DNA from 3 places in the Microbacterium xylanilyticum genome. Region 2 is predicted to be linked to each of the others. Evidence: predicted binding sites of a transcription regulator. Region 2 holds the regulator's gene; each other region holds the start of a gene.
The links. The regulator LexA, encoded in region 2, represses DNA repair genes until DNA is damaged. The targets are predictions, from matches to a motif close to TCGAACANNTGTTCGA.

Region 1: a site for LexA is predicted at 2,190-2,205, ahead of ACYQ1L_RS00935 (DUF222 domain-containing protein). Genes of this name have one in related genera too.
Region 3: a site for LexA is predicted at 2,418-2,433, ahead of recA (recombinase RecA). Genes of this name have one in related genera too.

What each region holds. Positions count from the first base shown of each region.
Region 1 is NZ_BAAIEN010000002.1:89,782-94,314, reverse strand. Features, by position in the region: gene ACYQ1L_RS00945 (ABC transporter permease) at 1-330, opposite strand, end outside; gene ACYQ1L_RS00940 (quaternary amine ABC transporter ATP-binding protein) at 327-1,715, opposite strand; gene ACYQ1L_RS00935 (DUF222 domain-containing protein) at 2,225-3,565, shown strand; gene ACYQ1L_RS00930 (class I SAM-dependent methyltransferase) at 3,718-4,533, opposite strand, start outside.
Region 2 is NZ_BAAIEN010000002.1:2,558,845-2,563,377, reverse strand. Features, by position in the region: gene ACYQ1L_RS12930 (flavin-containing monooxygenase) at 1-175, opposite strand, end outside; gene ACYQ1L_RS12925 (GAF domain-containing protein) at 266-1,447, shown strand; gene lexA (transcriptional repressor LexA) at 1,454-2,140, opposite strand; gene ACYQ1L_RS12915 (LysM peptidoglycan-binding domain-containing protein) at 2,462-2,818, shown strand; gene ACYQ1L_RS12910 (histidinol-phosphate transaminase) at 2,894-3,979, shown strand; gene hisB (imidazoleglycerol-phosphate dehydratase HisB) at 3,976-4,533, shown strand, end outside.
Region 3 is NZ_BAAIEN010000002.1:1,348,379-1,352,911, reverse strand. Features, by position in the region: gene miaB (tRNA (N6-isopentenyl adenosine(37)-C2)-methylthiotransferase MiaB) at 1-234, opposite strand, end outside; gene ACYQ1L_RS06945 (regulatory protein RecX) at 313-1,137, opposite strand; gene recA (recombinase RecA) at 1,171-2,220, opposite strand; gene ACYQ1L_RS06935 (DUF3046 domain-containing protein) at 2,492-2,716, opposite strand; gene ACYQ1L_RS06930 (helix-turn-helix domain-containing protein) at 2,724-3,032, opposite strand; gene ACYQ1L_RS06925 (CinA family protein) at 3,174-3,710, opposite strand; gene pgsA (CDP-diacylglycerol--glycerol-3-phosphate 3-phosphatidyltransferase) at 3,710-4,297, opposite strand; gene ACYQ1L_RS06915 (DNA translocase FtsK) at 4,297-4,533, opposite strand, start outside.

The sequences.
Region 1 (4,533 bases), 2.5 Mb from region 2:
GATGCCCAGCGGGATCGCGATCAGCACGGCGATCGCACCCGCGATGAGCACGAGGGCGAGCGTCTGCATCGCGGGGACCCACAGGCCCATCGCCACGATCAGCCCGAACGAGATCACGGTGCCGATCGCGAGCCGCCACGAGCGCACCAGCCACGCGATCAGCGCGGCGACGATGATCACGACGTAGAACCACGGCAGCAGCAGGAGGAAGCTCAGCCCGTCGACGAGGAACGACACGGCGACCGAGATGACGTGCAGCAGGCCGTCGAGGTTGTCCTTGATCCAGTCGACGGCGACCGCGACCCAGGATCCGAGGGGGAGGACGTTCATCGGGTGACCTCCTCGGTCGACGAGCCCGGCGCGGTGCGGGTGCTCCCCGTGGCGGGGGCGGTACCGGTGGCTCCGGCGGCCGAGCCGGTGGGGGCTCCGGTGGATCCGGCGGAGGCGGTGGGGGCGGTCCAGCCGTCGTCGAGGACGGCGTCGATCTCGGCCTGCGGCAGCGGCAGCACCGGCAGGTTGATCTCGCCCGTGGCTCCCGGTCCAGGGCCGAGCGCGGCGAGCAGGGTGATGCGCGGGATGACGCCGACGAGACGGCCCTCGGCATCGGCCACGGCCAGCGGCAGCGGCGACTCCACGGCCGGGATGAACAGGTTCATGAGCACCTCGCCCTCGTCCACGACCTGCGTGGCGGGCTTGAGCGCGGAGGTGATCGTGGTGGCGCCGCGGCGGATCAGCTTCACCACGTCGCGGTCGGTGACGATGCCGATCAGCTTGCGGTCGCGGCCCACGACGTAGGTCGCCGACATGAAGGCGTCGCGCATCTGCTTGAGCGCCGTGCGCGGGCCGGCGGTCTCGGAGACGACCGGACGCGGGCGCTCCATGACGTTCGCGGCGGTGAGCACGCGGGCGCGGTCGACGTCCTGCACGAACTGCTCGACGTAGCTGTTCGCGGGGTCGGTGAGGATGTCCTCGGGCGTGCCGATCTGCACGATGCGGCCGTCGCGCATCACGGCGATGCGGTCGCCGAGGAACATGGCCTCGTTGAGGTCGTGCGTGATGAAGACGATGGTCTTCTGCAGCTTCTGCTGCAGCTCGAGCAGCTGCTCCTGCATCTCGCGGCGGATGAGCGGATCCAGCGCGCTGAACGCCTCGTCCATGAGCAGGATGTCGGTGTCGGCAGCGAGGGCGCGCGCGATGCCGACGCGCTGCTGCATGCCGCCGGAGAGCTCCGACGGCAGCTTCTCGCCCTGTCCTCCCAGGCCCACGAGGGTCAGGATCTCCTCGGCCCGCGCCAGGCGCTCGGCCTTCCCGATGCCCTTGAGCTCGAGCGGGTACGCCACGTTCGCGGCCACCGTGCGGTGCGGCAGCAGGGCGAAGTGCTGGAACACCATCGAGATGCGGTCGCGGCGGATCTCGCGCAGCCGCGACGCCGGGATGCCGGTGATCGGGTCGCCGGCGACGAGGACGGATCCGTCAGTCGCCTCATGCAGCCCGTTGAGCATGCGGATGATGGTGGACTTGCCGGATCCGGACAGCCCCATGATCACGAAGATCTCGCCGCGCTTCACGGTGAAGCTCGCGTCGATGACGGCGGCGGTGCCGGCGTCGGACACGTCGGATCGGGTTTCGCCGGCCTTCAGACGGCGGATGGCCTGGTTCGGATTCTTCCCGAACACCTTGAACAGATGACGCGCTTCCAGAGCGGTTTCGGACACGTTTCCCCCGCGGCCTCACCCGTGCGGGGAGGCCTGCATCGGTCACGCCCGGGTGACGATCACAGGGCCGCTTCGACAGAGCCGTGCAGGCGGCGCGGGCGCAGGATTTCGGATCCTGCGCAGAGATCATCGACCGTACGCCCACGCCTCTTCGTGCACAGCAGAATCGAAAGAAGGACGCGGCCGCGGACTGGTCTTGGGGCCTCGCGGCCCGCATTCCAACGTAACGAGATCCCGATCCGGTGGCAAATCCGGTCGGACTGCCGGCGCGGACAGCCGGGACTTCTCCGACGTCGCGGAAGCCGCTCCGCGGCCGGATCCCGAGGACGGCGCGATCGTCGCCCGGAGCCCTGGCTGGGTCGTCGACGTCGAGGTCTGATGGCGCCGCTCTCGCACGCTCAGGTTGCGGGCGCCGGCGCTCCGACCTTGCAGGGAATTCCCAGGTCCTGAGACGAAAACATCCGTGAAGAATACTAGAACATAGTTTCGATTCCTGGTAGGATCGGAGCATGACCAGCACCCTCGACCCGCTTCTGGAAGCCACCCGGCTCCTCGCGGACGTGTGGGGCGCGGCCGGGTCGGGTGCGGGGTTGTCGCGGGCGCAGCTGGTGGCGGTGAACGGCGATGCCATCGGTCAGGTGCGGCGGACCCTGGATGCTGTGCATGCGGAGGTCGCAACCGGGATCGCCCGGGAGTCGCGGCGCGAGCTCGGGCCGGAGTCGCTGGCGAAGCAGCACGGGTTCCGGAATGCGGCACACCTGATCGCCACCACCACGGGCTCCTCGACCGGGGACGCTCACCGGCTGGTCAAGGTCGGGGAGGCGACCGGACCGCGCACGAACCTGCTCGGCGTGACCCTGCCGGCGAAGTTCCCCGCCGTGCGCGCCGCACTGGCCGCGGGGCGGATCGGCGCGGCCGCGGCGGACCTGGTCGTCACGTTCCTGGACCGGATGATCGTGAAGATCGGGCGTGCGGCCGTCGCCGAGGCGGAGCAGTTCCTGGTCGCTAGGGCGCCGGGACTGTCGTTGGACGAGGTGCGGCGGATGGTGGTGCGGCTCGAAGCCCACCTGGACCCCGACGGGGTGGCACCCCGGGAAGAGGAACGACGCGGCCGCGCATCCCTGTCGATGTTCGAGCGGGACGGGATGCTGCACCTGAACGCGACCCTGGACCCTGCGCGGGGTGCGGCGGTGAAGACCGCGATCGAGGGGTACGTGTCGGCGGAGTTCGCGGCGAAGCGTGAGGGGCGGGATCCTGCCGCGCCGGACGCGGACCGGCGGACTGTGCAGCAGATCCAGGCCGACGCGCTCGTTCACTTCGCGGAGCATGCGCTCACCTGTCTGCGCAACACCACCCTGAACGGGGCGACCGTCGTGGTCCGGGTCAACCAGGCCGACCTGGAGACCGGGACCGGGTTCGGGGTCATCGACGGGATCACCCAGCCGGTCAGCATCGACACCGTCCGCCGCATGGCCGGCGGAGGCAGCACCGTGACCTGGGTGTGCGGGAACGACGGGGAGGTCCTGACCTGGGGGCGGGAACGTCGCCTGTTCAGCCGCGCGCAGCGCCTCGCGCTCACCGAACGCGACGGCGGGTGCGCGTTCTGCGGGCTGCCACCGGGGATGACCAAGGCCCACCACATCGACTGGTGGGCACGCGACCACGGCACCACGGACCTCGCCAACGGCATCCTGCTGTGTGAGACGTGCCACCACCTGGTTCACGACAACGGCTGGGGCATCCGCATCGACGGCGTCGGTGTCAGGGCGAATGTCTGGTTCCTGCCACCACCCGGCACCGGCACCGCACCCCGCCTCGGCGGACGCGCCCGCACCGAACACATCGCCTGAGAACGGCGAGCGGGATCGCGCGGGTGTCCGACCGTCCGGGCCCTTCGACAAGCTCAGGGGCCGGACTGGGCGGCCCGACCGTCCGGGCCCCTCCACAGGCTCAGGGACCGGATCGGGTGACCCGCGACAGGCTCACGGACCGGATCCGACGATCAGCGCCGGACCGACCTCGTCACGGTGAACTTCGGGGTTCGGGTGAGCTGCTCGGTCTCCCCGACGGCCGCCGCGAGCGCCCGGCGATGGTCGAGGTGCGAGTTGAACACCGTCCAGACCTCGCCGCCGGGCCGCAGCATCCGGGCCGCGGCGTCGATGAGCCGCCGCCCGGCGCCCTCGTGCACGCTCGCCCCCAGATGGAACGGCGGATTCAGCAGCACCAGATCGACGGATCCGTACGAGATCTCGGATCCGGCATCGTCGAGAGTCACGGTCACGCGGTCGGCGACGCCGTTCGCCACCATGGTGGCCCGCGCCGATCGCACCGCCGCCGCGGAGCGGTCGGTCGCGATGATCTGCGCCGCGGGAGCGGCGAGGGCCAAGGCCGCTGCGAGCGCCCCCGTCCCGCATCCGAGATCGACGGCCGCGAATCCGTCCCGCCCGGCGAGCGCCGTCAGCTCGGCCGCCCGCTCGCGCATCACGTCGAGGAGCACGCGCGTGCCGATGTCCACGCGGTCGCCGGCGAACGCCCCGCCGTACGCGCACAGGGTCAAGCCGAACTCGGGATGCGTCGACGACACCGGGAACGGCGGATCCGTCGGCACCGCCAGCGGGTCCGACGCCACGATCAGCCGCGACTTCCGCTCCGCCCGCTGCGGCTGCACCCGCTCGAAGCACCGGCCGAGCACGTCGTTCTGCGCCAGGGTCATGTGCTTCACACGGCCGCCGGCGAGGAGCACCACCTCGGGCGCCGCCCAGCGCGCGATGGCGTCGGCGATCTCCTCGAGCTCGGCCAGCCCCTTCGGCAGCTGCAG
Region 2 (4,533 bases):
TGAAGGACACCAGATCCCGCCAGAAGCTGGTCGTCGCGAAGAGGTCGGCGGCCGCGGCGATGTCACGCGCGGCGAGCGCCTCCTCGAAGGCGGCGAACCAGGCTGTGGCGGGATCCGCATCCGTGAGGGCAGGGGCGGCCGGCGACACTGCGGGCCGTTCATCGAGCTGAGTCATGGTGACAGCACACGCCCGCCGGAACCCGGTGGTGAAGCGTTGCACGATGTTGCAACCGGACGCAGCGTTCGGCGCGCTACGCTCCCGGCCATGGCGACGACGCCCGACCTGGCCGACCTGGCGCGCAGTCTCGTGCGCGTGCACGACGCGGTGCTGTCGGGTGCGGCCCCGCCGGAGCGCCCGCGGGAGCTGGTGGCGCGCTCATGGCGGCGTGCGCTCGAGTTCGGCGTCGACCCGGAAGGACGGGGCCGGCGCGACCCGCTCGGGCCGGCCGAGGTCGAGGCGCGCCGGCGGGACTCTCGGCTCGCGCTCGTGCTGGACGATCTCCGCGCCCCGCTGCTGGCGGCGGCGGATGCCTCCTCGTACCTCGTGGTCGTCACGGACGCCGATGGCGTCGTGCTCTGGCGCAGCGGTTCGGCACGGGTGAAGCACCAGGCGGACGCGCTGGGCTTCACCGAGGGCGCGGTGTGGACCGAGGACGCCGTGGGGACGAACGCCATCGGCACGGCGCTGGCCGAGGCGGCTCCCGTGCAGCTGTTCTCGGCCGAGCACTTCGAGAACGCGCAGGTGCCGTGGTACTGCTCGGCAGCGCCGATCCACGACCCGATCGACGGCCGCCTGCTCGGCGTCGTCGACGTGAGCGGCCCTGCGCTGACCCTGCATCCCGCGATCCGGGCCCTCGTGAGCGCTTCGGCGTCCCTGGCGGAGGCACGCCTGTGGCGCCGGCACGGCGAGCACCTGGAGCGGCTGCGCACCGCGGTGCAGCCGCTGCTGGCCGCGGCGAACGAGCCCGTGCTCGTGGTCGACGACCATGGCTGGGTCGCCGTGCAGCGCGGGGTGAGCGTCGGGCCCCGGATCGACGCGCCGCGGGCCGACCGCGCGATCGCTCTGCCCGGACTCGGCCTGTGCGTGCCGGAGCCGGTGCACGGAGGGTGGATCGTGCGGCCCCGCGGCGGCTCCGCGACCGTCCGCGCGACCCTGGACCTCACGGCGCCGCAGGCCGTGCTGGAGGTGTGCTCGGCGCAGTCGTCCTGGCGGACCGCCCTCGGCGCGCGCCCGGCTGCGCTGCTGGCGGCGATCGCCGAACACGGCCGTGCCGGGGCGTCGGCGGAACGGCTCAGCCGGGTCGTCTACGGCGACGGAGCCCACCAGGTCACGGTGCGCGCCGAGATCTCCCGGATGAAGCGGTCCCTCGGCGCGCTGATCACCGCGAGCCCCTACGCGATCGCCGACGGTGTCGTCCTCACCGTGTCGCGCCCCGGCCGCGCGTAGGCGCGCTCAGACCGCGCGCAGGACCGCGACGACCTTGCCGAGCACCGTGGCGTCGTCGCCGAGGATGGGCTCGAAGGCGCTGTTGCGGGGGAGCAGCCAGACGTGGCCGTCGCGACGGCGGAACGTCTTCACGGTCGCCTCGCCGTCGAGCATCGCGGCGACGATCTCGCCGTTCTCCGCCGTGCCCTGCGAGCGCACGACCACCCAGTCGCCGTCGCAGATGGCCGCGTCGATCATCGACTCGCCGGAGACCTTGAGCATGAACAGGTCGCCCTTGCCCACCAGCTGACGCGGCAGCGGGAAGATCTCCTCGACCTGCTGCTCGGCCGTGATCGGCACTCCGGCGGCGATGCGGCCGACCAGCGGGACCAGCGCCGCATCGCCGACGGCGGGCGCGGCATCGGCCGGGTTCTCCGCGGACATGCCGGGCAGGTCGATCAGCACCTCCATGGCGCGCGTCTTGCCCGGGTCGCGGCGCAGGTAGCCGCTCAGCTCCAGCTGTCCGAGCTGGTGCGTCACGCTGCTCAGCGACTTCAGGCCGACGGCGTCGCCGATCTCGCGCATGCTCGGCGGGTAGCCGTGCCGGGCGATCGAGGTCTGGATGACCTCGAGGATCGCCATCTGCTTCGCACTGAGGCTCTTGCGGCGCCGCGTCCGCGGGGCCTCGGAGCCGGGGGTCGCGCCGTCGCTCATGCCATCTCCTTCGTGTGCGTCGTGCCGTCTCGGATCCGGTCGATCCGCCCGAACTGCGGGCGGCGGTTCGAATGTCGGTGGTCCGTGATGGGGTCTCGGTATCGAAACCGTATCCGAGATCGGGTCGGAATCGGTAGATCTGTTCGAGCGTGTCGGCGAAGTCGGCGAAGCCAATTTCGAAGAATGCTTGACAGATGTTCGAACTCGAAAGTAGTTTCGGAACGTAGGTTCGCCTCTCCAGAGGCCCGGAACCCCGGATCCTCACACAGAGGACCGGGATCCGGGGAGAGGCGGACCCGCACCACACAGAGGAGAAGCACCATGAGCAGCATCACCTTCGCCGGACCGGTCCCCGCCACGCGCCTGCGGATCACCGCACGCGGACGGCGCGTGCTGGCGGCGCTGGTCGCGCTGCCGGTGGCGGGCGCGATCGCCTTCGCGGCGCTCAGCGGCGGCACGGCCCTCGCCTCGGCGCAGCACACGGCCGCCGGCACCTTCTCGACCGTCACCGTGCAGCCCGGCGACACGCTGTGGTCGATCGCGGGCGAGGTCGCGCCGAACGACGACCCGCGCGACGTCGTCGCCGAGATCTCGAAGCTCAACCTGATCGACGGCGGCGTCATCGAGGTCGGCCAGCACCTCGCGATCCCGGCGCAGTACGGCGCCACCGGGCGCTGATCCGTGCTTCGACGGAGCTCAGCAACCGCCGACATCTGTGCCGGGCCTCACAGCCGCGCCGCCTAGCATGGCAGGGTGACTGTCTCGCTCGATGACTTACCCCTTCGCGACGACCTCCGCGGGCTGCGCCCGTACGGAGCCCCGCAGGCGCCGCTGCCGGTGGCGCTCAATGTGAACGAGAACACCCATCCGGTGCCCGAGCAGGTGGCGAGCGACATCCTCGACGAGGTCGCCGTCGCACTGCGCGACGTGAACCGCTACCCGGACCGGGAGTTCACGGAGCTGCGCACGGCGTTCGCCGAGTATCTCGGCCACGACCTCCAGGCGGCGAACATCTGGGCGGGCAACGGCTCCAACGAGGTGCTGCAGCACATCCTGCAGGCGTTCGCCGGACCCGAGCGGACCGTCTTCGGGTTCGCCCCGACCTACTCGATGTACCCGCTGCTCGCACAGGGGACCGGCGCGACCTGGATCGCGGGCACCCGGCACCCGGATTACGAGATCACCGTCGAGGAGGCCGTCGCCCAGGTGCGACAGCACGACCCCGACGTGATCCTTTTGTGCGCGCCGAACAACCCCACCGGCACACCGCTTCCGCTCGAGGTGATCGAAGCGGTGTACGAGGCCGCGCGGGGGATCGTCATCGTCGATGAGGCTTACCAGGAGTTCGCGCCGAAGGACTCCCCGTCGGCGCTCACCCTGCTCGACGGGCGCCCGCGGCTCGCCGTGTCCCGCACGATGAGCAAGGCGTTCGCCTTCGCCGGGGCGCGGGTCGGCTATCTCGCGGCGGATCCCGCGTTCATCGACGCGCTCCGCCTGGTGCGCCTGCCGTACCACCTCAGCGCGCTCACGCAGGCCGCGGCCCTCGCGGCGCTGCGCAACGCGCCGATGATGCTCGCGATGGTCGACGAGATCGTGGCGCAGCGGGACCGCATCACCGCCACGCTCGAGGCTCTCGGCTACACGCCGCACCGCTCCTGGTCGAACTTCGTGCTGTTCGGCGGGGTCGCCGACCCGGCAGCCACCTGGCGCGCCCTCTACGACAAGGGCGTGCTGATCCGCGACGTCGGGATCCCGAACCACCTCCGTGTCACGGCCGGCACGGAAGCGGAGACCACCGCGTTCCTGGACGCGCTCGCCTCGATAGGATCGCCCTCATGACCGCTCGCACCTCCCGCCGCACCCGCTCGACGTCCGAGTCGACGATCGAGCTCGAGCTGAACCTCGACGGGACCGGTCAGAGCCACATCGACACCTCGGTGCCGTTCTTCGACCACCTCCTCACGGCGTTCGCGAAGCACTCGCTGACCGACCTCACCGTCCGCGCCTCCGGGGACACCCACATCGACGCCCACCACACCGTGGAGGACGTCGCGATCGTGCTGGGCCAGGCGATCCGCGAGGCGCTCGGCGACAAGAGCGGCATCTCCCGGTACGGCGACGCCCTGGTGCCGCTGGACGAGGCGCTCGTGCAGGCCGTCGTCGACATCTCGGGGCGCCCGTATCTCGTGCACGAGGGGGAGCCGGCCGGCTACGAGCACCACCTCATCGGCGGCCACTTCACCGGGTCCCTGGTGCGGCACGTGTTCGAGGCGATCGCGTACAACGCCGCGCTCACGATGCACGTGCGGGTGATCAGCGGCCGCGACCCGCACCACATCGCCGAGGCCGAGTTCAAGGCGTTCGCCCGCGCGTTCCGCCAGGCGAAGGCGCTC
Region 3 (4,533 bases), 1.2 Mb from region 2:
GCCGGCGGCGTTGTCGCGCACGGCGCAGGTGTTGATGATGACGATGTCGGCCTCGTCGTCGGCCCCGGCACGGACGTAGCCCGCGCTCTCCAGCGATCCCGAGAGCCGCTCGGAGTCGTGCACGTTCATCTGGCAGCCGAAGGTGCGCACCTCGTAGGTGCGCGGACGCCCGGCCTCATCGAGCGCCGCGGCGGAGGGCGCGATGATCGTGGGCTCTGAGAGGGGAATGGTCATAGTGCCTGCCATTCTACTTTCGCCCGGTGGGAATCGGACCGCTGCGGGCGTCCGGCGCGAACGACCGGCTCGGCGACGTCAGCTCTCTTCGAACCGCACTCTGCCGACGCCCGCACCGCGCTGCGTCTCGCGCCATGCGGTGCGAGCCGCGGTCAGCGCAGTGCTTCCGCCGTAGCCCCGGCGGGACAGCTGACCCACGATGCGCCGGATGGCCGTGTCCTCGTCGTAGCGGCGCAGGCTCGAAACCTTGGACCGGGCGTAGTCGAGGGCGCGCTCGGCATCGTCGTCCTCCAGGACGGACAGCGCCTCATCGGCGATCTCCCTCGGGATGCCCCGTTGGCTGAGCGTCCGCGCGATCGCGACCCTCCCCTGACCCTTCCGCTGCGAGCCCGAAGTCACCAGCAGCTCGGCGAGCGAGACGTCGTCGAGATAGCCGCGCTGCTCGAACTCGGCGATGATCGTGTCCCTGTCGTCTGCGGAGACGCCGAACTCGCGGAGCGCGTCCCGCGCCTCCCTGCTCGACAGCTGCTTGGACCGCAGCCGTCGGACCAGGGACTCCGTCGCCGCCGCGATCGGATCAGCCGCAACGGCAGCGTCGGCCTCCTGGTGCCGCCCGACGGGGCGCAGACCGCGTCGCCGGTCCGAGGCGGCGGGCTGCGCCTCGCCGTCCGGCTCCCCGGCCGCGAGCGCCGCTGCAGCCGGGTGCCGGAGACTGGGCCCGCGCCGTTCTGCCGCGGACTCCTCAGCCCAGGTCGAGCGCCACTCCGCCTCAGACCTGGGCTTGCCGGTGCTCTCGTTTGCCGAGCTCGGTCGAGCCGCAGCGTCGGACCCGCGTGCGCCGAAGAGCGGGATCACGGGGGCGAGGCGCTCGTCGTCGGACGGCGCCCCGCTCCCGTCATCCATAGCTCACCCCGGTTGTTGAGCGACGTCGAAACATCAAGCCGGGCGGCGCTGAGCCAGCTCGTCGGCCGCCGCGACGGGCGCCGCCGCGCCGCCGATGCCGAGCTTCTGCTTGATCTGCGTCTCGATCGTCTCGGCGATGTCCGGGTTCTTCAGCAGGAAGTTGCGGGCGTTCTCCTTGCCCTGGCCGAGCTGGTCGCCGTCGTAGGTGTACCAGGCGCCCGACTTCTTCACGATGCCGTGGTCGACGCCGAAGTCGATCAGGCTGCCCTCGCGGGAGATGCCCGTGCCGTACAGGATGTCGAACTCGGCCTGCTTGAACGGCGGCGCCATCTTGTTCTTCACGACCTTGACGCGGGTGCGGTTTCCGACTGCCTCGGCGCCGTCCTTCAGCGTCTCGATGCGACGGATGTCGAGGCGGACCGACGCATAGAACTTCAGCGCCTTTCCACCGGCCGTGGTCTCCGGCGAGCCGAAGAACACGCCGATCTTCTCGCGCAGCTGGTTGATGAAGATCGCGGTCGTCTTGGTCTGGTTCAGGCCACCGGTCAGCTTGCGCAGCGCCTGCGACATCAGGCGCGCCTGCAGGCCCACGTGCGAATCGCCCATCTCGCCCTCGATCTCGGCGCGCGGCACGAGGGCGGCGACGGAGTCGATGACGACGAGGTCGATCGCGCCGGAGCGGATCAGCATGTCGGCGATCTCGAGCGCCTGCTCACCCGTGTCGGGCTGGGAGACCAGCAGCTGGTCGATGTCGACGCCGAGCTTCTTCGCGTAGTCGGGGTCGAGCGCGTGCTCCGCGTCGACGAAGGCGGCGATGCCGCCGGCGCGCTGCACGTTCGCGATCGCGTGCAGGGTCAGCGTCGTCTTACCCGAGGACTCCGGGCCGTAGATCTCGATGATGCGGCCGCGCGGCAGTCCGCCGACGCCAAGGGCCACGTCGAGGGCGATCGAACCGGTCGGGATGACCTCGACGGGGGCGCGCTCATCGCTGCCCAGCCGCATGACCGAGCCCTTTCCGAACTGCTTGTCGATCTGGGCGAGTGCCGACTCCAGGGCCTTCTCGCGGTCTGCGGGTGAGGGCATGACGTGCTCCTTCGTGCTCGTGAACTGCCGCCTGTAGGCTGTCGCGGCCACCCCGGCTGGGCGAACTCTCCGACAAGGCGTATGACCTCGTGGTCATGGGGAACACGGTAGGAGGAGCCACCGACATAGCGCCGGAATCGCCTCGATCCGTGCAGAACCCGATCACAAAACCATCTGTGCAGGACGATACCCGCACCTCGAACATGTCTTCGACGACACGCCGGTGCGAGACGGATCCCGGATCGAACACCGGGGAACCCGCGGTCGGGGCTCAGCGCCGCTTCGGCTCGAGCCGCCCCGCCCCGTAGCGACGGGATTCCGGAACGTCCGTCTCGGCGCACAGCGCCAGCCACACCTCGCGCGGAGGCACGCCGGCCTCCATGGCCTGCGCGGCCGTGCGCCCGCCGACAGCCGTCAGCACGAGATCCGCCACGAGGGCGGCACCGCGCGAGCCGAACTCCGCATCCACCGCGCGGAGGAATTCGCTTCGCCGCATCCGACGATCAGCGCAGGGACAGCTCGGACTCGACCGAGGCCACCAGCTCGTCCGGGACGACGTCCGGGATGACCTGCAGGCCCTCGAGCACGGCGATCCGATCGCCGACCTCGCGCATGATGGTCGAGATGGGCACATCGAGCGCTTCGGCGACCGAGGCGAGGATCTCGCTCGACGCCTCCTTCTGACCGCGCTCGACCTCGCTGAGGTATCCGAGAGCGACCGACGCCTTGCCGGCGACCTGACGGAGGGTGCGGCCCTTCTGCAGACGGAAGTCCCGCAGCACGTCACCGATCTCCTGTCGTACGAGAATCATCGGGACCTCCTCTCCCCCATCGATCCGGCGTGGCCGCCGGATCGGATGGTCAGTCTAACCCGACCTGACATGTTCGACGCTAGTGTTTCGTCCTGTGCGTTGAATGTGAGCACACTCGACTCAACTTCTCTGACAAGAAGTCTATTCCCCGTCGTCACGCCCGGGCGCGCCGCCACCCGGATCCACGTCGGCCAGCACCTCGGCGACCAGCGCGAGCGCGGCGCCCACCGTCGCCGCGCGGATCGCCGCCCGGTCTCCGGGGAACAGGAAGGCGCGGCTGATCGTGCGCTCGCCCGCACTCACCCCGATGTGCACGGTGCCGACAGGCTGCCCGCCCTGCGGCGTCGGACCGGCGACCCCCGTCGTGGCGACGCCGACGTCCGCCGCGCGCCCATCGACGGCCAGCGCGACGCGGGCCCCCGCGGCCATCTGCCGGGCGACCTCCGGGTCCACCGGACCGTGCGCCGCCAGCAGCGCGCGGTCCACGCCGAGCAGGGACGCCTTGACCGGCGTCGCATAGGCGACCACCGCGCCGTTGAGCACGTCCGAGGCGCCGGGCACTGCGACGAGGGTCGCCGAGAGCGCTCCGCCGGTGAGCGACTCGGCGACCGCCAGGGTCATGCCACGGCGGCGCAGAGCGTCGAGCACCGCTGCCGCCGCGTCCGCCGCGTCGCGCATCAGGACGCCGCGCCGCGGTCGGCCCGGGATCCCCGCACCTGCGCCACGATGTAGTCGATCCCGCTGAGGATCGTGAGGATCAGCGCGATCACCATGAGCACGGTGGTCGTCACGGACCACACGGGGAGGCCGATCCACATATGCAGCGGCAGCAGCGCCCAGGAGAGCGCGATGGCCTGCACCGTGGTCTTGATCTTGCCCATCCACGCTGCGGCGACGACGTGCTCCTTGACGATCATGAACCGGTGGATGGTGATGCCCCATTCCCGGACGAGGATGATCAGCACGAGCCACCACCACACCTCGCCGAGGATGGCCAGGCCGATGAAACCCGCTCCGGTGAGCAGCTTGTCCGCGATCGGATCCCAGAGCTTGCCGAAGTCGCTGACCAGGTCGTACCTGCGGGCGAGGTAGCCGTCCACCCAGTCCGTCGAGATCGCGAGGATGAACAGCGCGGCGGCGACCCAGCGCAGCACGGGCTGGGTCGCGCCGTTCGTGCCGCCCAGCAGGAGGAGCACGAAGAAGACGACCGCCAGCGGGATGCGAGCGACGGTGATCGCGTTCGGCAGCTGCCGCGGGATGGCCATCAGTCGCGTCCCGTCAGGCCCCAGGCGTCCTCATCCGACTCCGCCTCGACCTCGGGGAGACCGCGGTACTGCGCCTCCAGCGGGTCCTCGCCGTAGCGATCGGATCCGTGGCCCGACGACGCCGGGACCGGATCCGCCGGCCGCGGTGGAACCGCCGCCGGAGCGGCCGGGGCCGACGGGACGTCCTCCCCGCGCAGCTTCGCCAGCACCCCCGGCAGCTGCTCCGGCGTCACGAG